DNA from 3 places in the Moorella sp. E308F genome. Region 1 is predicted to be linked to each of the others. Evidence: riboswitches for the same ligand, from Rfam matches in the RefSeq annotation. Region 1 holds a riboswitch; each other region holds the start of a gene.
The links. Region 1 has a riboswitch for cobalamin ahead of cobU (bifunctional adenosylcobinamide kinase/adenosylcobinamide-phosphate guanylyltransferase). Riboswitches for the same ligand answer to the same signal wherever they lie in the genome.
Positions count from the first base shown of each region.

Region 2: it holds a riboswitch for cobalamin, as region 1 does, so the genes downstream of both, E308F_RS10740 (S-layer homology domain-containing protein) here and cobU (bifunctional adenosylcobinamide kinase/adenosylcobinamide-phosphate guanylyltransferase) in region 1, are expected to answer to the same signal.
Region 3: it holds a riboswitch for cobalamin, as region 1 does, so the genes downstream of both, cobK (precorrin-6A reductase) here and cobU (bifunctional adenosylcobinamide kinase/adenosylcobinamide-phosphate guanylyltransferase) in region 1, are expected to answer to the same signal.

Region 1 is NZ_BJKN01000002.1:273,177-279,600, forward strand. Features, by position in the region: gene rny (ribonuclease Y) at 1-1,463, shown strand, start outside; gene E308F_RS07740 (hypothetical protein) at 1,618-2,145, shown strand; gene E308F_RS07745 (TIGR00282 family metallophosphoesterase) at 2,194-2,979, shown strand; gene E308F_RS07750 (PHP domain-containing protein) at 3,003-3,848, shown strand; gene E308F_RS07755 (translation initiation factor 2) at 3,896-4,162, shown strand; cobalamin riboswitch at 4,192-4,365, shown strand; gene cobU (bifunctional adenosylcobinamide kinase/adenosylcobinamide-phosphate guanylyltransferase) at 4,445-5,059, shown strand; gene cbiD (cobalt-precorrin-5B (C(1))-methyltransferase CbiD) at 5,078-6,175, shown strand; gene cbiE (precorrin-6y C5,15-methyltransferase (decarboxylating) subunit CbiE) at 6,165-6,424, shown strand, end outside.
Region 2 is NZ_BJKN01000002.1:846,435-852,858, reverse strand. Features, by position in the region: gene E308F_RS10780 (GGDEF domain-containing protein) at 1-569, opposite strand, end outside; gene E308F_RS10775 (hypothetical protein) at 569-934, opposite strand; gene E308F_RS10770 (DUF5320 domain-containing protein) at 1,195-1,701, shown strand; gene E308F_RS10765 (NifB/NifX family molybdenum-iron cluster-binding protein) at 1,835-2,218, shown strand; gene E308F_RS10760 (NifB/NifX family molybdenum-iron cluster-binding protein) at 2,212-2,565, shown strand; gene E308F_RS10755 (4Fe-4S binding protein) at 2,586-2,756, shown strand; gene E308F_RS10750 (ATP-binding protein) at 2,760-3,638, shown strand; gene E308F_RS10745 (ATP-binding protein) at 3,616-4,512, shown strand; cobalamin riboswitch at 4,632-4,798, shown strand; gene E308F_RS10740 (S-layer homology domain-containing protein) at 5,178-6,424, shown strand, end outside.
Region 3 is NZ_BJKN01000002.1:600,868-607,291, reverse strand. Features, by position in the region: gene E308F_RS09495 (xanthine dehydrogenase family protein molybdopterin-binding subunit) at 1-148, shown strand, start outside; gene E308F_RS09490 (5'-deoxyadenosine deaminase) at 145-1,470, shown strand; cobalamin riboswitch at 1,528-1,728, shown strand; gene cobK (precorrin-6A reductase) at 2,080-2,871, shown strand; gene E308F_RS09480 (energy-coupling factor ABC transporter permease) at 2,900-3,655, shown strand; gene E308F_RS09475 (energy-coupling factor ABC transporter substrate-binding protein) at 3,721-4,008, shown strand; gene cbiQ (cobalt ECF transporter T component CbiQ) at 4,009-4,776, shown strand; gene E308F_RS09465 (energy-coupling factor ABC transporter ATP-binding protein) at 4,853-5,707, shown strand; gene E308F_RS09460 (hypothetical protein) at 5,749-6,189, opposite strand.

The DNA.
Region 1 (6,424 bases):
ACCTGACCGAGGCCAGAATTGCTTCGGCCGAGAAGGCTGCAGCTACCATTATCGAAGAAGCCAAAAAAGAAGCTGAGGCTAAAAAGAGAGAAGCGGTCCTGGAAGCCAAGGAAGAAGCCCACCGTATCCGTAATGAAATAGAGCGGGAAAGCCGGGAACGGCGCAATGAGCTCCAGCGTTTCGAACGGCGGCTGATGCAGAAGGAAGAGGCACTGGACCGCAAGACTGAAGCCCTCGAGCGCAAAGAAGCCAGCCTCCATCGCCAGGAAGAAGCTGCCCAGAAGCTGAAGGAAGAGCTGGAAGAACTGCGCCGCCGGCAGATCAGCGAGCTGGAACGCATTTCCGGCTTAACGACTGAAGAAGCCAGGGCCATCCTACTGCAGAATGTGGAAAAAGAAGTAAGGCATGAAGCAGCCATGCTGATTAAACAAATTGAAACGGAGGCCAAAGAAGAAGCAGAAAAAAGGGCGCGGGAGATTATTACTCACGCTATCCAGCACTGTGCTGCTGATTATGTGGCCGAGGCGACGGTTTCGGTGGTGAACCTGCCCAATGATGAAATGAAGGGGCGCATTATCGGTCGCGAGGGCCGCAACATTCGCGCCCTGGAAACCCTGACGGGTGTCGATCTCATCATTGATGACACACCGGAAGCCGTTATTCTCTCCAGTTTCGATCCTATTCGCCGGGAAGTGGCCCGGATTGCCCTGGAAAAGTTAATTATCGATGGGCGTATCCACCCGGCCCGGATCGAAGAAATGGTTGAAAAGGCCCGGCGGGAGCTCGAGCAAAAGATCCGGGAAGAAGGCGAGCGGGCTACCTTCGAAGCTGGTATTCATAACCTGCATCCAGAGCTGGTGCGCCTCCTGGGTAAACTTAAATACCGCACCAGCTACGGCCAGAACGTCCTAAAACACTCCCTGGAAGTAGCTTTCCTGGCCGGGGCTATGGCTGCCGAGCTGGGGGTTGATGTCCAGCTGGCTAAGCGGGCCGGTTTGCTCCATGATATTGGTAAAGCCGTTGATTTTGAAGTCGAGGGCCCCCATGTCGCCCTGGGGGTTGAGCTGGCTAAAAAATACCGGGAATCCCCGGAGGTAATCCATGCCATTGAAGCCCATCATGGTGACGTGGAACCGCGTAGCATCGAAGCCGGCCTGGTCCAGGCGGCCGATGCCATTTCGGCAGCCCGGCCGGGAGCCCGGCGGGAAACCCTGGAGGCCTATATTAAACGCCTGGAAAAACTGGAGGAGATCGCTGATTCCTTTGCCGGCGTGGAAAAATCTTATGCTATCCAGGCCGGACGGGAGGTAAGGATTTTAGTTAAACCTGACAAGATTGATGATGCCATGGCCATGCACCTTGCTAGGGAAATCGTGAAAAAGATCGAAAAGGAAATGGAATACCCGGGCCAGATTAAAGTGGTAGTTATTCGCGAAACCCGCGCTGTCGATTATGCTAAATAATTTAAATGGCAGGGAAGGAAATAGTTTTTCCATCCCTGCCATTAAATTTTCATCGTTTCCGGAGGACAAGGCAGGCAGGAATTTGCTTTTGGTTGCAGAAGTAGTGTCTTATTGGTGGTAACATCTTATACATATACATAAAAGTACGGGGCAGGTGTTAACCTTGGGCCTGAAGTACAAACACGGCGGCGAAGTATCTGATACTATCGGTCTCCTTATTTCTATCCTGGTACGTTACCCGGAAGTAGGTACCATTAACTATGAACCCCAAGACCAGGTTTTACGCTTTACTTTTATGCTGTCCCAACCCCTGGCCGGGGAGGCTATCCAGCAGTTTGAAAAGAAATTCCGTAAATCCCTGGAAGTATATAACTACCTGGAAGACCGGGAAGCAAGGGTCATTAACCTGAAATATACACCTTATGACCAGCTGACAGCCCTGGAGGTACAACGGGATGTAACCACCCTTTCCCGGGATGAAATTGACCTCATTATTGCCCTGGTGCGGGAGGAATTTGGGTCCAGCCTGGTTGCGGAGAACAATGATAATATCATGGAAGAAGAGCTTTTGCTCCAGGAAGAGTTAATTGACCGTATGCTGGAAAGTGTTAGGGGTACCGTCCCGGAGCGCCAGCTAATTGCCTTCCGGGAAGAAGGTCGGGTCATGGTGTTTAATAAATAGAACCGGCGCGAATAATAATTTTAAGGTAATTCGAGGGGAGCCTTGTTTTTGCGGGTTCTAATGATTGGCGATGTAGTGGGACGGCCGGGCCGTAAAGCGATCCGGGAACTCCTGCCACCTCTGCTCCAGGAATACCGGCCGGCCCTCGTAGTAGCAAACGGCGAAAATGCTGCCGGTGGTAATGGTATTACGCCGGCTATTGCCGGTGAACTTTTTGCCGCCGGCATTGATATTTTAACCATGGGCAACCATGTCTGGGATAAGCGAGAAGCGCTGGCCCTCCTGGAGGAGGATGAGCGCATTGTCCGGCCGGCCAATTATCCTCCTGGTACTCCTGGCAGGGGCTATACCCTGGTAAAGGTCAAGGAAGACCTGCAGGTAGGAATTATTAATTTATCGGGGCGGGTGTTTCTATCATCCCTGGAGTGTCCTTTTCGCCTAGGACGCCGCCTGGCAGAAGAGATCGGGGAGATAACTAAGATCATTTTAGTAGACTTCCATGCTGAAGCAACTTCAGAAAAGGTTGCCCTGGGCTGGTACCTTGACGGACTGGTAAGTGCGGTCATCGGGACCCATACCCATATCCAGACGGCCGATGCCCGCGTCCTGCCCCAGGGGACGGCCTATATCACCGATGTAGGCATGACCGGCCCCAGGGATTCGGTCCTGGGGGTAAAAACAGAACTTGTCGTTAAAAAATTTCTTACCCAGCTGCCGGTGCGGTTTGAAGTCGCCGGTGGCGTTATTCAGCTGGAAGCCGTGCTGGTAGATATTGATCCCGCTACCGGCCGGGCAATGGCTATCCAGAGGTTGCAGCACTACGGCACGGCGTAAATTAACCATTGGACAAGATATCTATGCAGCTAGCTGATTTACATACCCATACTACGAGTTCCGACGGTCTGCTTTCACCCCCAGAACTAATCAGGCTGGCAAAGGCCAAAGGTTTAACGACCCTTGGTGTCACCGATCATGATACGGTAGCCGGCCTGGCAGAAGCCCTGGCTGCCGGCAGCAGTTACGGCGTGACGGTCATTCCTGGGGTCGAGCTGAGCACCGAGTGGGAAGATAAAGAAATTCATATTCTGGGTTATTACCTTGATTGGCAAAAGGAAAATTTGCTGGCCTTCCTGGAAACTATGCGCCAGGCGCGTTACCGGCGCACGGCCCGGATGGTCGCCAGATTACAAGAGCTGGGTTATGATATCAGCATGGGCGAGGTCGAGCAGGAACTCAGGGGCGAGGCCGTGGGCCGTCCCCATATCGCAGCCGTTCTGGTCCGTAAGGGATATGCCCCCTCTGTGGAGGCGGCCTTCAAAACCCTGCTGGCACGGGGCCGGCCTGCTTATGTCCCGCGGGAAAAAGTTGAACCTGGCCGGGCGGTGGAGGTAATATTAAAGGCTGGCGGAGTGCCGGTCCTGGCCCACCCGGGCTTAAGCCCGGCTGATGCCCTTCTTCCGGCCCTTGTTGATGGCGGCTTACAGGGTATCGAAGCCTATTATCCTCTCCACGATGCCGCTGCCACCAGGCGTTACCTGGAATTTGCCTCCCGGTATGACCTGGTGGTAACCGGCGGGTCAGATTTCCACGGCATGGTTGACAACAGCCATGCCGACCTGGGGACCTGCCGGGTGGGCACAGCGGAACTGGAGCAATTACAGAGGCGAGCGGAAAAGATTAAAGCTCAAGCGACTAAGGTTTGATTTCCAGGCATATACTTTAGCAAACTAATAATGAGGGGGTGGGGCCGTTGGCTGGCAATGAGGCAGCTGGCCTTTACCGGCGTATCCAGGAGCTGGAAAGTAAGGTAGAACAATTACGGGTCAGCCGGCGTGTCTTGCTACGCCTGATAGAAAAAAGTGAAGCCGAAAAGTGGGAGATGGTAAATCGCCTGCGCCAGGAAAAGGAAAAGCTCCAGCTCCGCAACCGGCGCTATGCCCGGGCTATCTGGGAAAAGAATAAAGAGCTGGCTATGATCACAAATAAGTTGCAGGGCATATCGTTACCCAGGGCTTGACTGATAGGAGGGAGCGATTTATACTATAATTAACTTAATAGGGAACAGGTGCCTGAAAGGTTAAAAGGGAATCAGGTGTAAATCCTGAGCGGTCGCGCCACTGTAACCGGGGAGCCTGCTTCAAGGCCACTGGTATTATACCGGGAAGGCGAAGCCAGGCAAGGAGCCGGAGCCAGGAAACCTGCCTGTTCATTTCACCCTCGCGTTAAGGGGCCTAAAGTTAGGTGATGTGACTCCAGCTGCTTCGTGGGGGCTGGAGTTTTTATTTTAGGAGGCCATTCTATGGGGTACGGGTCGTTAATCATGGTAACCGGGGGGGCCAGGAGTGGCAAAAGCCGCCTGGCTGAAGAACTGGCTGCTGCCGGAGGCGAAAAAGTAGTCTACCTGGCCACGGCGACCGTGGACGATGCCGAAATGGCGGCCCGGGTGGACATGCACCGGCGCCGACGACCGGCTGCATGGCTGACGGTGGAAGCTCCCCTGGCCGTCACGGAAGCCGTGGCCCGGGAAGGGCGGCGTGCCGGTACCATCCTCCTGGACAGCCTGGGCATGTGGCTCAGCAACCTTTTGAGCCAGGAGGCGGCTGGAGCAGGAGACAGCTGGGAAAAAAGTACGGCGGCTGTAGAAGCCATCATGGTCAAAGTGAGGGAACTGGCGGCCGTAGCCCGGCAGGTACCGGCGCGGGTAATTATTGTTACTGAAGAAGCGGGAATGGGGCTCATTCCTCCCTATCCCCTGGGCCGGGTTTTCCGGGACCTGCTGGGCCTGGCCAACCAGGAGATTGCTCGCCGGGCCGACCAGGTCTACCTGGTGGTGGCCGGCCTGCCCCTGGTTTTAAAGGATAATAAGGCTAATGAAGAAAGGTTGTTGGGAGGAACTTCTCCGAAAATACAATAAAAACTGGAGGAGAAATCGTTGCAGAGGGAGTTACGGCGGGGTTATACCACAGGTACCTGTGCGGCTGCTGCGGCGAGGGCGGCGGCCATAGCTTTATGGCAGAAACAACTGGTGCGGGAGGTTACCCTTACCCTGCCGCGGGGGGAAAAGGTAACCCTGCCGGTTACCGTGCACCAGGGTCCGGGCTGGGCCGAGGCCGTGGTGGTCAAAGACGCCGGCGATGACCCTGACGTTACCCACGGGGCTGCCATCCACGTCCGCGCCCGGCAATCCGGCCGGGGGTTGACTTTGCGCGGCGGACCCGGCGTCGGGACAGTAACCCGTCCCGGCCTGGCTATACCGCCGGGGGAACCGGCCATTAATCCCGTTCCCCGGCAAATGATCGCCGCGGCAGTTGCCGATGTAACCCCGCCCGGCCAGGGCCTGGAGCTGGAAATCAGCATCCCCGGGGGGGAAGAGCTGGCCCGGCGGACCCTCAACCCCCGCCTGGGGATTGAGGGCGGCCTTTCGATCCTGGGCACTACCGGTTTTGTCGAACCCATGTCCGAAGAGGCCTACCGTACTTCCCTGATACCGCAAATAGACGTCGCCCTGGCTGCCGGCTGGGAGACCCTCATCCTGACCCCCGGCCGCCTGGGGCAGCGCCAGGCCGAAGAACGCTATCACCTGCCGGCTGCGGCCATTGTTCTGACCAGCAACTTTATCGGCTACATGTTGGAGGCCTGCGCCGGGCGGGGGGTGAAGCGGGTGCTCCTGTGGGGGCACGGCGGCAAGCTCATCAAGGTGGTGGGAGGCATCTTTTATACCCACAGCCGCCTGGCCGACGCCCGCCAGGAAATCCTGGCCGCCTGGGCCGCGGCGCGGGGGGCATCCCCGGAAGCCGTGCGGCAGCTTTTAGAGGTAACTACAGTGGAAGCTGCCCAGGAAATTATCCATAGCCACGGTCTGGGGCGAGAGTTCTGGGACACCCTGGCGGCCCGGGCCAGCCGGCGGGCCGAGGACTTTGTCCGTGGTGAGCTCACCGTAGGTACGGTTTTGCTCAACCTGCAGGGAGAAATTATGGGCCGGGATGCGGTGGCCCGGCAGATACTGGAGGCGTGGGGCCATGGGAGCTGATGGCCGGTGGCTGACCGTCATCGGGGTTGGACCAGGCAGCCCGGAATACATAACGCCGGCGGCCCGGCGGGCAGCGGCGGCGGCCGAAGTCCTTATCGGCGGCCCCCGGGCTTTGAACCTTTTTCAAGATTTAGAACGCGAGAAAAGGGTTATCACGGGCGACCTGGAGGGGTTACGCTCCTGCCTGTTGCAGATACGCGGCCGCCCTACGGCTATCCTGGTATCCGGGGATCCCGGCTTTTACAGCCT
Region 2 (6,424 bases), 570 kb from region 1:
CATAGAGTTTCCTTATTGCTGTCGATTAAGCTATTTAAGATTAGAGCAGTCTGGCGCAGGACATTGTCGCCGTAGATGTGGCCGTACTCTTTATTAATAAAGCCAAAGTTATCTAAATCCAGGAAGATTACCGTAATCTCCTGGCCTTTTTTTAATAACTCCAGGGCTTTTTCGTAAAAGATTTCGGCTTTATTTAACCCGGTAAGGCCATCGGTATATTTACCCAATTCTGACATAATTTGAGTGTGAGTAACGACACCAATAATATCACTTTCTCTGGTAACTACCAGATGCTCAATTTTATGTTTGGCCATTAATTTTTGCGCTTCAGTGAGGCAAGCCGTTGGCGGTATAGTAATCACTTTGCGAGTCATAGCATCGGCAACCAGCCGGTTGGGGTGAGATCTTTTTATATCCCTTGAAGTAATGATGCCTACCAGTTTTCCTTCTTCAACTACCGGTAGACTACCTATACCATAACGCTCCATGATTAGTGCCGCCCGGCCGACACTGGCCACAGGGTCGATGGTATAAAGCTTCTCGCTTATCAGGCCTTCTACCGTGGGCACTACAAATCCACCGTCCTGCTGATCTGAATAGTAATATTTACCTGTGCCTTAATTACCATATTCTCGCTGGCGATGCGGTTTCCTTCGTCGATTACAACTGGCAAAAGTTTTTCTTTGGGTAGGAGCCTTAAAAGAGATTTTTTAACTACTACAGCTTCAAAAACTTCGTGATTGAGGCGAACAATCTCATATTGTTCCGGCGAGACTGCATCAACCATCCGCCTGACGGCTTCGGGACCAATAGGGGCTCTTTTACCAACGAGTAAAATGTCCTGCATGGGAGGGATCTCAAATTCCGATAATTTTATGCTGATGTCGGCTTTGCGTTGTGGTTCCGGTGAGCGGGACGTTTCCTGGAGCGTCAAAATATCTCCCTTCCTTCCCCAAGACATATATTTATATTATACCCTTTATTACTAAATTTGCCCATGGGGTTAATAACAATATTAGTCAAGTTTAGCATTCATTTTACTGAAATACTGTAAGGTTTTCGCCTGTAGTGGAATGGAAAAGATGACGCCGCATAACATCGCCCATGTTTACGGCGTACCGGTGGTGATGGCAAAAATGAGAAACATCCCGGTAATCATACCGCTGGGTTAACTGTAATCATCGCACCCTGGAGATGGCCTCCGGGTTTTTTATTTATGGCATATTATTATTGACAAATGGCCATAATAGACTTATACTAATAATGAACATAAGACCGAAAGGGGGTGTAAAAATGCCACGTGGTGACAGGACCGGTCCGTGGGGTCTCGGGCCACGCACCGGCCGCGGAGCCGGCTTTTGTAACGGTTTCCCCGTACCGGGCTTTATGAATCCTGCTTTCGGCTTTGGACGGGGCCTGGGTTTTGGGCTGGGTCGCGGCCGGGGCTTAGGCCTGGGCCTGGGCCGCAGGTGGGCCTGGGGTTTTTCCCCGCCGTCTTATGGCTGGTTTCCCGGTGGCTGGTGGGGCGCACCCTTTCCCGGTGCCTTACCGCCCCAGGGCGCGGCGCCTGATGTGGAATTTTTAAAGCAGCAGGCGGCCGTGCTTGAAGGCCAGCTCAAAGCGGTCAAAGAACAGCTGAAGGCTTTACAGCAGGAAGAGCGGCAAGATAAGGCCCGCGATCCGGAAAATGAGGACCTGTAGGTAAACCCAAAATGCGGGGCCGGGTCATAAATTTACATCCCGGCTCTTTTTGTTTAATATTTTATTGACATAAGGTCAAAATAACTATATAATGCTATTGGACAAATGACCATTATAGAAGGGGGCGAAATTAATGAAAGTGGCTATTACGGCCCAGGGTAAAGATGCGGCGGCAGCGGTGGACCCCCGTTTCGGTCGCTGCCAGTATTTTGTTATTGCCGATACAGCAAGGAATACCTTTGAGGCCGTAGCCAACGATAACATGGCCGCCGGCGGCGGGGCGGGAGTGGCTACAGCCCAGGCCATGGTCAACCGGGGTGTGGAGGTTGTCCTTACCGGAAATGTTGGGCCCAATGCCCTGCGGGTTTTGCAGGGTGCCGGAGTTAAGGTTTACTCAACTACAGCACCGACGGTCCAGGCGGCGTTGCAGCAGTGGCAGGCCGGAGAGGCCACGCTATTTTCCCAGGCTAACGTAGGGTCTCATTTTGGTATGGGTCGGGGAGGTAACAGATGGTGAAGATCGCCGTAGCAACCGAGGGAAAAATGGTAGCCGAGCATTTTGGCCATTGTTCCCAGTACAGCCTGTTTACCGTTGAAGACGGGAAAGTAATAAGTAAAGAAGTTATTGCCAATCCCGGGCATCAGCCTGGCTTCTTACCGGGTTATCTGGCAAATTTAGGTGTTCACTGCGTTATTGTCGGCGGCATCGGCGCCCGCGCCGTGGAATTGTTCGGTGAGCGGGGCATTGAAGTAATAAGCGGTGCTTCCGGCCCCGTAGAGGCGGCAGTGAATGCTTACCTGAGCGGTAATCTCAAGAGTACCGGCAGTACCTGCAGCCATGACCATGATGGCTGCAATCATTAAAATAAACGGAGGAGAGTAACATGGCAGCCAGGGTTGATGAAGATAAGTGCACCGGCTGTGGCAGCTGCGTCGAGGTTTGTCCGGTAGAAGCCATTACCGTTGAAGAAGTAGCGACTATTAATGCCGACGAGTGCCTGGAGTGCGGCGCCTGCGTTGATGAGTGCCCGAATAATGCTCTCAGTCTTGATTAAAGTGTGGTGAAGGGAATGCTTGTCACTGTGGCCAGCGGCAAAGGGGGCACGGGGAAAACGACCATTGTTACCAACCTGGCCCTGGCCCTGGCCAGGAAAATACCGGTGCAGGTACTCGACTGCGATGTAGAAGAGCCCAATGCCCATCTCTTCCTGCATCCGGTATTCCAGGAAGAAGAGGAAGTGACCCTGCCGGTCCCGGAAGTGGACAATACCAAATGTAACGGCTGCGGCAAGTGCAGCGAAGTTTGCGCTTTTCACGCCCTGGCCGTCGCCGGGGGTAAGGTTATTACTTTTCCGGAAATGTGCCACGGCTGCGGCGGCTGCGCCATTGTGTGTCCCCAGGGTGCAATTACAGAGAAACCTTATCGTATCGGGGCGGTAGCCAGGGGCCAGGCCGGCAAGATTGATTTTGTCCACGGCAAGATTGATGTGGGCGTGCCCCTGGCACCCCCGGTGATCAGAGCGGTCAAAAGGCTCGCCCACAAAGAAGGGCTCACCCTTATAGACGCCCCGCCGGGTACTTCCTGCCCGGTAGTAGCTGCCTTGAAGGGCAGCGATTTTTGCCTGCTGGTTACGGAGCCCACTCCTTTCGGCCTTAATGATCTCAAGCTCGCAGTCGGCATGGTGCGAGAACTGGGTATTCCTTTTGCGGTGGTTATCAATCGTTCCACCCTGGGTGACCTGCGGGTGGAGCGTTATTGCCGCCAGGAAAAGATTCCGGTCCTTCTGAAAATCCCCTTTGACAAAAGATATGCTGCCACCTATGCCAGAGGGAGATGCCTGGTGGAAGATTATCCCGACTGGGTACCGCCTTTTGTCGGCCTCTGGCAGGAGATAGAGAGGCTGGTGTCACAACATGCAAGAGCTGCTGGTAATTAGCGGTAAGGGCGGTACCGGTAAAACTTCTATCGTTGCTGCCCTGGCAGCCCTGGCGGAGGATAAAGTCCTGGCCGACTGTGACGTTGACGCTGCCGACCTGCACCTGCTCCTGCGGCCGGAGGTGGAGAGCGTCAATGAATTTTACGGCTCCAACAAAGCGGTTACTGATGCCGGGCGTTGCACCGGGTGCGGCCGCTGTATCGAAGTTTGCCGGTTTGGCGCTATCACGAAGGCAGATAACGGGTCAAGGGGCTCCGTTTTTCAGGTGGATTCTCTATCATGTGAAGGCTGCGGGGTCTGCACCTTGACGTGCCCGGCAGGGGCCATTACCATGAAACCCAACCTAGCCGGGTACTGGTATATTTCAGAAACACCTCACGGCCCTCTTGTACATGCCCAGCTAGGCCTGGCCGAGGACAATTCCGGCAAGCTGGTGACGAAGGTACGCCAGGAAGCGCGGCGGCTGGCGGAGGAAAATAAGGCCCGGCTGATCATTACCGACGGCCCGCCCGGCATCGGCTGCCCGGTCATATCCTCCCTGAGCGGGGTAACCCTGGCCCTGGTGGTGACGGAACCGACGGTAGCCGGCTGGCACGACCTGGAACGGGTGGTGAAGCTGGCCGGCCACTTTAAAGTACCGGTGGCCGTTTGTATTAACAAATATGACCTGGCCCCTGAGAAAAGCCGGGAGATTGAAGCTTATTGTTATGAGCAGGGCCTTACCATAGCCGGTAAAATACCTTTCGATGCCGACGTGGCCAGGGCCTTGGTAAATGCCGTGCCGCTTACGGCCTGTTCCCACGGGGCGGCAGCAAATGCCGTCAAAGCCATGTGGGATAGCTTGATGGTACAATTGGCAAGGATAGGAAAGTAGTAAGAGGACTTTATGGGGCAAATAAATATGGGGCAAATAAAAAAGTTCTTGCCGGGAGGATTCTGGTAGTATCTGTAGAATGGTTATATAAAGAAAAATGAATAACGGTGCAGGCATCAAGGGAAGCCGGTGCAAATCCGGCGCGGTCGCGCCACTGTAAGGGGGAGTGACCCCGCATCAGGCCACTGGACCGCTACTCAGTACGTTTTTGTAACGGGTTAACTTCTTTAGGCTGAGTGCGGGCTGGGAAGGCGTGGGGGAACGGTGAACCCGAGCCAGGAGACCTGGTGCTTGCCGAAGTAGCTGGTGCTCCCTACGCAGGATGGGGAAACGGCATAACCCCTGATTTCTTTGGAGCAGGGGTTTTAATTTTATCAGGGTAGGCGCCTGGCCCCGAGGGGCCGGCTTAAATGCTGCCAGCCGGCCCGGCAAGGAGCTTCCAACAAGGGACAACAACTGGATGTTCACGATGCGCCGGGAACGGTAGATGGACGGCCTATTCTAACCCACCCGGGGAGTATTGCAGGGAGGTGTTAGCATGAGGCCGTCTTTTTCATTTTTGCAAGCAGACAGGTGCTGGGTCTGGAGCACGTCGTAAAGGTGTGACACCCGTTAAGACCCTTTTGATTCTCTGGCTAAATTTTATGAAAGGCAAGGTGGCAGGAATGTCCTATAAGAGGTTCAACAGGCGTTTTATATCCCTGGCAACAACGGTTTGCCTTCTTTTCAGCTTTCTTGTACCTTTTGTTGTCCCGGACAAGGCTATGGCCGCGGATCAGGCCGTTGCCTATACTGCCCAAGAACTGGCCGCCAAAGCCATAAAATTTATTAACGACCGCTACCAGGCCGGGGAGAAGATTGACGGCTACACGGCCTACATACTTACCCTGGCGGGAGAAAATCTAGAAGATAAAGTAAAATGGACCAAGAATGAGGAAACGTTAAAAAGCAGCATCGAAAAACTGGCCGACTTACTTGGCAATAATAATAGTTTAATTACTTACATTATGGCGACCCAGAATGCCGACGGTAGCTTTGGCCCTTTGGCCAATGATTATGGCACCAAGGCACCGCTGCAGGCCCTGGCGCTGGTAAAACCTGATTTGCCGGTTAATGATCCTGTTTATAACCAGGTCCAGGACAGCATTAGCAAGGCAGTTTCTTATTTTAAAAATCGTTACCAGAATGGCAGTTTAACTTATGAGGTCAACGGTTGGAACTTTGATTATCGCTGCGTAGAAGCTCTGGTCAACGCCGGTGAAGACCTTTCTGGAGGCGGGTGGGTCTATAATGGTAAATCTTTGAAAAATGTCGTTATTGCCTCTGCCGAGGCTGCTGCCAGCAATCCCTCCGTACTGGATGCCGTCTATCTGGCGAAAGAATTAACCGCCCTTTATGCCGTAGATCCGACTTCAAGTTACATTAATATGCTAGCCGACGCCATTATTGCTAAACAAAAGACTACTAATGGAACGATTTATTTTGGCAACAGCATTTATGACGATGTTACAGTTTTAACCGCCCTTGGCAAAGCAGGCAGGCTTAGTGTCATTGACCAGGTGTATGCCTTGAACTACCTTAATGGGTTTAAACATGAACATAAAAACGCCTGGGGGCAGCCAGCCGGAGCGGCATGGAGCGGTTATACCGCGGAGGAACCGGATTTAACGGCCCAGGTGCTTACGGCCCTCAGCTACTTTGACGGGGCGAAGGTAGAAGGTAGCGACGTTTATAAAACCATCCAGGAGGGCCTGGCTTACCTTAAAGATATCCAGGACGTAGACACTGGCGCTATCCCGGCCCAGTGGGATAGTACCTTTTCTACGGCCGAAACCCTGATTGCCTTAAAATCTTTAGGTAAAACGTATAATGATTATGCCGGCAGCAGTTCTCCATGGGTGAAAAGATCAAG
Region 3 (6,424 bases), 330 kb from region 1:
AGGAGTTGGTGAACCCGCTACCATCCCCACCGTACCGGCCATTATCAATGCTATTTACAATGCCGTGGGAGTTCGCATTACTGAATTGCCGGTTACACCGGAGAAAATCCTGGCCGCCCTGCGGGAAAAAGAAGGAGAGAAGAAATGAGTATTTTAATCAAGAACGGTACCCTGGTTACCATGAACCCCCGGAGGGAAGTTTTCCAGGGGGATATCTATATTGAAGACGACCACATCGCCGCCATCGGCAATACACCGGCCACTGCCGACCGGATTATCGACGCCACGGGCCAGCTGGTCATCCCCGGCCTCATCCAGCCCCATATTCACCTCTGCCAGTCCCTCTTCCGCGGTCGCGCCGACGACCTGGAACTCCTGGACTGGCTGCGCCTGCGCATCTGGCCCCTGGAAGGTGCCCACGACCCCGAGTCCCTTTATTACTCCGCCCTGCTGGGCATCGGTGAACTTTTCTTAAGCGGCACCACCACCATCGTCGACATGGAGACCGTCCATCATACCGATGCGGCCATTGAAGCTATTGCCAAAAGCGGCATCCGGGCCATTACCGGCAAAGTAATGATGGACTTTGGCGAGGACGTTCCGGACAGCCTTAAAGAAACAACGGCGGCCTCCCTTAAAGAAAGCGTCGACCTGCTGGAGAAGTGGCACGGCCACGCCAATGGCCGCATCCAGTACGCCTTTACGCCCCGTTTTGTCGTCTCTTGCACCGAAGAATTATTATTAGAAGTCCGGGACCTCGCCCGCCATTACGGCGTTAAAATCCACACCCATGCTTCAGAAAACCGGGGTGAATGCGCCCTGGTGGAAAAACTCCACAACCGGCGCAACGTCATTTACCTTGACGATCTCGGCCTCACCGGTCCCGACCTCATCCTGGTCCACTGTATCTGGCTCAGTGAAGAGGAGAAGGATATCCTGGCCCGCACCGGTACGAAAGTGGTCCACTGTCCTTCGTCTAACTTAAAGATGGCTTCCGGTATCTGCCCGGTACCGGATCTCCTGAGCCGGGGTACTGTGATTTCCCTGGCCGCCGACGGCGCGCCGTGCAATAACAACCTGGACGCCTTTATGGAAATGCGGGTGGCAGCTTTGATCCAGAAACCCCTCCATGGGCCCACCGCTATGCCGGCGCCTCTGGTCTTTGAAATGGCCACCCTGGGCGGGGCCCGGGCCGTGGGCATGGAAAAGGAAATCGGCAGCCTGGAAGTAGGGAAGAAAGCCGACCTGGCCTTGGTTTCCCTGGCGGGCCTCCATACCCAGCCGGCGGGCTGCGTCGACGTCTACACCCAGCTGGTCTACCAGGCCAGAGGCTCGGATGTCACCCTGACCATGGTCGACGGCAAAATTGTCATGGAGGAAAGGCAATTGAAGACCATTGATGCCGGTGAAGTCCGGAAAAAGGCCGGTGAAGCCATCCTGCGTGTCGCCCGGCGAGCCGGGCTGGCATAACAACTCCTGGCAAAAAATCATCAGGAATAAGGACTTACCAAGCTACGTTAAAACCCCTGGACATCATATCCAGGTTATGCTAGAATAACATTAAAGTGAATATGTTCCAGGCAAATACGGGAAGTCAGTGCAAATCTGACACGGTCCCGCCACTGTGAGGGGGAGCGAGGCACCATCAAGCCACTGGGTAATACCTGGGAAGGCGGTGCCGGAGCAGTGATCCCGAGTCAGGATACCGGTTGCCTGGAAACCTTTACCCCTACGCCGGATAGGGGGTGGTTGGCCAAAACCATGGCAAGCATACCCTCTGCTTGTGTAGGAGCAGAGGGTTTTAAATTGCATACAGTATGGGTGCGCGGTCTCGAGAAGACCGGGCTTAAATTCAGCCGCCGGCAGGGGAGAGGTTGGGCAAATCACCGCCTGGAAGCGGGAACTTGCCGCAACCGATGATGCCCGGCCAACAGGCTAGCCTGTTCTGAGGCCACCAGGGTCTCAACCCGGGGAGGTGGTTTAGTTAGGCATGCCTGTTTTAGCGGCGCCACCGGTTTCCCCGGCAAAACAGCCGGGGATTTTTAGTTTCTACAGGGAGGACGGCGCGTTTTGATTTTAGTGGTAGGGAGTACCGGCGAGGGAAGGCAGTTAATCCGTAACCTGCGGCAGGAAGGCTACGAGGTTGCCACCTGGACTGACAGCACCTATGGCGAACAGCTGGCCCGGCAGGATGGGGCGACGTTAATTTTAACAGATCCCTTAACGGAAAGTAATCTAGCCGCCCTGAAGGTTGGCCGGGCGTTGGAAGCAGTAATAGACGCCACCCTTCCTTACCCCAACCAGCTATCCAGGACCCTGGAAGCCTGGTGCCGGCAACACTGCTTACCTTACCTGCGTTTTTTACGACCAGAAACAAAGTTGCCGGACGACCGCCTCATTTACCAGGTGGCAACCTGGGAAGAAGCCGCCCGTACTGCCGCCGGGTTGGGGGAGACTATCTTTTTAACTACCGGTACCAATAACCTGGAAGTGTTCGTCAAAAACCCCCTGCTTAAAGGTAAACGCATTGTGGTCAGGGTATTACCGGAGCACCGGGTAATTAAAAAATGCCAGGACCTGGGCTTGACACCCCGCGACATTATCGCCATGCAAGGGCCTTTTTCCAAAGAAATAAATAAAGCCATGTTTAAAGCCTATAGGGCCGGTGTTATCGTCACCCGGGACGCCGGTCCGGCCGGCGGTACCGGGTCCAAAATTGCCGCCGCCCTGGCGCTGAAGATCCCGGTAGTAGTAATCAAGCGGCCTTCCATCCAGTACCTTTATCCAGTTTACACAGTTGCCGAAGCCATCGCCCTGTTGAAAAAAATAGCAACGGCATTTCCAAGTTCAATTCCAGAGGGAGGTATATAGCGTGTTCCGCCGTATAACCATACTGGGTATGTATATCGTGCTGGCCATGGCCGTCCTGCCCCAGCCGGCCTATGCCATGCACATCGCCGAGGGCTTCCTGCCCTTCAACTGGGCCGCCTTCTGGTTTGTCGTCGTCCTACCCTTCTGGTTCTGGGGCCTGCGGTCCATCCAGCAGACCGTTAAAAGCAACCCCGGGCTGAAAATGCTCCTGGGCCTGGCAGGCGCCTATGCCTTTGTCCTGTCGGCCTTGAAAATCCCGTCAGTAACCGGTAGCTGTTCCCATCCCACCGGCGTGGGACTGGGCGCCATCCTCTTTGGCCCCTCTGCCATGAGCATCCTGGGAGGTATTGTCCTCCTCTTCCAGGCCCTCCTGCTGGCCCACGGCGGCTTGAGCACCCTGGGTGCCAACACCTTTTCCATGGCCGTCGTCGGACCCTTTGTGTCCTACGGCCTTTACCGCCTGGTACGGAGGCTCAATGGCTCAATGCCCGTAGCCGTCTTCCTGGCCGCCACCCTGGGGGACCTGATGACCTATATCACCACTTCCCTGCAGCTGGCCCTGGCCTTCCCGGCCCAGCCCGGCGGGGTGCTGGCGTCCATGCTGAAATTCATGGGCATTTTTGCCGTTACCCAGATACCCCTGGCCATTAGCGAAGGTATCTTAACTGTCATCGTCTTTAACTTGCTGGCCACTTATAATAAAAACGAATTGCTAGAGCTGTCTATTTTAGATGATAATAAGGCCTTGGTGGTGGGAGGCCGCAACCAGCAGCATATCCGGTAAAAAAGGGTTAAAACGGACTTATTAACTATTGTAACTGACATCCAGTTCATGGAGGTGTACAAGTAATGAGTACCGCCCAGAAAAATATCTTTTTACTCTTGATCGTTATTCTCCTGGCAGCGGCACCCTTTTTCCTTCACCGCAGCGCTGAATTTGCTGGTGCTGACGACCAGGCGGAAGATACTATTACCCAGATCCGGCCTGATTATGAACCCTGGTTTAAACCTGTGTGGGAACCCCCCAGCGGGGAAGTGGAATCCTTCCTCTTTGCCGCCCAGGCCGCCATCGGCAGCGGCATTGTTTGCTACTTTCTGGGTTACAGCAAAGGAAAGAAACAGCGGGAGCAACAGTAAATGTTCAGCATTGATCAGTATGCCTATAGTAACCGGTTGAAGAACGTCCATCCGGGCGAAAAAATAGCCTTTGCCCTGGTAACCCTCCTGATCGCCCTGGTGGCGCCCCGGCCTTCAATTCCTGCCATTATTATTGCCCTGATGGCCGGAGCTACCATTGGATTCGCCGGCATCCCGGCCCGTTTTTACCTGCAGCTTATGCTAGTGCCCTTTTCTTTTTTACTAGCAGGGGTGATCATGATCGCCCTCACCATTACCGGCCAGCCTCAGACCGGTCTTAAGGGCGTGACCATCCTGGGGTGGACCTTTGGTGTTACCCCAGCCGGCATGCACCTGGCCGGCAAAATTTTTCTCAAGTCCCTGGGGGCCGCTGCCTGCCTTTATTTTCTGTCCCTAACAACACCCATGGTCGATATCCTTACCGTTCTCAGACAATTGCGCTTCCCGGCCCTTCTGGTGGATTTAATCAGCCTGACCTACCGCTTTATCTTTGTCCTGCTGGCGACCGTCAACGATATTTATACCGCCCAGGCTTCCCGCCTGGGCTATACTTCCCTGCGCACTTCCTATCATTCCCTGGGCCAGCTGGCGGCCAGCCTTTTTATTAAGACTTACCGCCGCTCCCAGGAACTATTCACCGCCCTGACGGCCAGGGGCTACCATGAAGAGCTGCGCGTGCTGGAGGCTGCTTATCCTTTCTCGTGGCCCTTTTTATGCCTGGCCGCCATCTTTGACCTGGCTTTAGTGATTTTAATGCTGCTTACATAATGCCGGCTGTCTTCAGACCGGCTTCTCCACTTGCCTTTTATGCCCCAGTCTATGCCGACTACTGGAGGTGGATTTTTTGGCCGCCATATTAGAAGCAAAAAAGGTTTCCTTTACTTACCCTGACGGTACCCGGGCATTGCATCATGTTACCTTGAGCATACCTGAAGGCAAGAAAATTGCCGTCCTGGGTCCCAATGGTGCCGGCAAATCGACCCTTTTCCTTCATTTCAACGGCATCTTAAGGCCCCAGGATGGTTGTATCTACTTTGCCGGGGCCAGGATTAATTACAGCCATAAAGCCTTAACAGAATTACGCCGGCAGGTGGGCATCGTCTTTCAAGACCCCGACAGCATGCTTTTTTCGGCCAGCGTTCGCCAGGAGATCTCCTTCGGACCGTTAAACCTGGGCCTGAGCAGGGAAGAGGCAGGGCAAAGGGTTGAAGCCGCCATGGCGGCAACGGGTATCACCGGCCTCCAGGATAAGCCGACTCATTTCTTAAGCTATGGCCAGAAAAAGCGGGTGGCCATTGCCAGCGTCCTGGCCATGGAACCCAGGGTCATCATCTTTGATGAGCCGACGGCCTACCTGGATCCGCGTTCAACCCGGGAGGTTATGGCCTTGCTGGCAGATATCAGCCGCCAGGGAAAGACGATTATTTTATCCACCCATGATGTAGACATAGCCTATACCTGGGCCGACTATATTTACGTCCTGGCCCGCGGCCAGGTAATCGGCGCCGGGACGCCGGCCGAAATCTTTAGCGATGCCACCCTCCTGGAATCTGCTGATCTGGCCCGGCCCTGGCTACTGGATGTTTATGAAGACCTGAAAAATAAAGGGTGGCTGCCGGCAACGGCGCCGGTACCGAAAAATAAAGAAGAGCTCCTGGGCTTCATTCCTTATCGTTCCAGGTCCAAACTGGCCATTTGAGTCGGTCCACAGCCCGGGTCAGTAATTTTGAAGTGTTGCGTTCAGTCATTTTCATCCCTGGGCGTTTTGACTTTTTTCGCCGGCAGGAGCTGTAAGGTGGCCATCTGGTTGCGCAGGCGAATATTTTCCTTGAATTCAATCAGGATTGACAGGATCTCATGGAGGAAGGGACTGCCAAAGGTAGACATCAGGCCCACGGCCACCATATTAATGAATAAATAAAGTCCAGGATAAGCAGCCTTCAGGCCGGCAAAAGCATTCAGTCCCATCAGGGCAAAGACATCAATCGCGGCCATGCCAGCCAGGAGGGCGGCAATAACGGCGTTAAATAAAATCACCCATAGCTCCCGCTGTTTTTCCTCCCGGGGATCATTCCTGGGCTCCCCCAGCCAGGGCCAGCGGGCCTTGACCTGGTCGGTAATACCTTTGGCCGCCGCAAAGACCGCCCCGATAACGGCAAAGAAGCGGCTGAGATCTTCCAACTGTATTCACCTCCTTCAGCCCGGCCGTTTATCATATCCTATGCATGGTGCCGGCCGGATGCTAAAAGGGATCCCCGCTGCTCCACCGGAGTTTATGGCTTCGTGAGCCATCCAATGTATCCCAACTAAGTAATTCTTTGCGATCAGGGAAGCAGCGAAGACTTCTTTGTTTAGAAGAAGTAAACTCCCGGACAAAGTCTCAGAACCCAAGTTACCGCTCCGCCCCGTGAAGTTC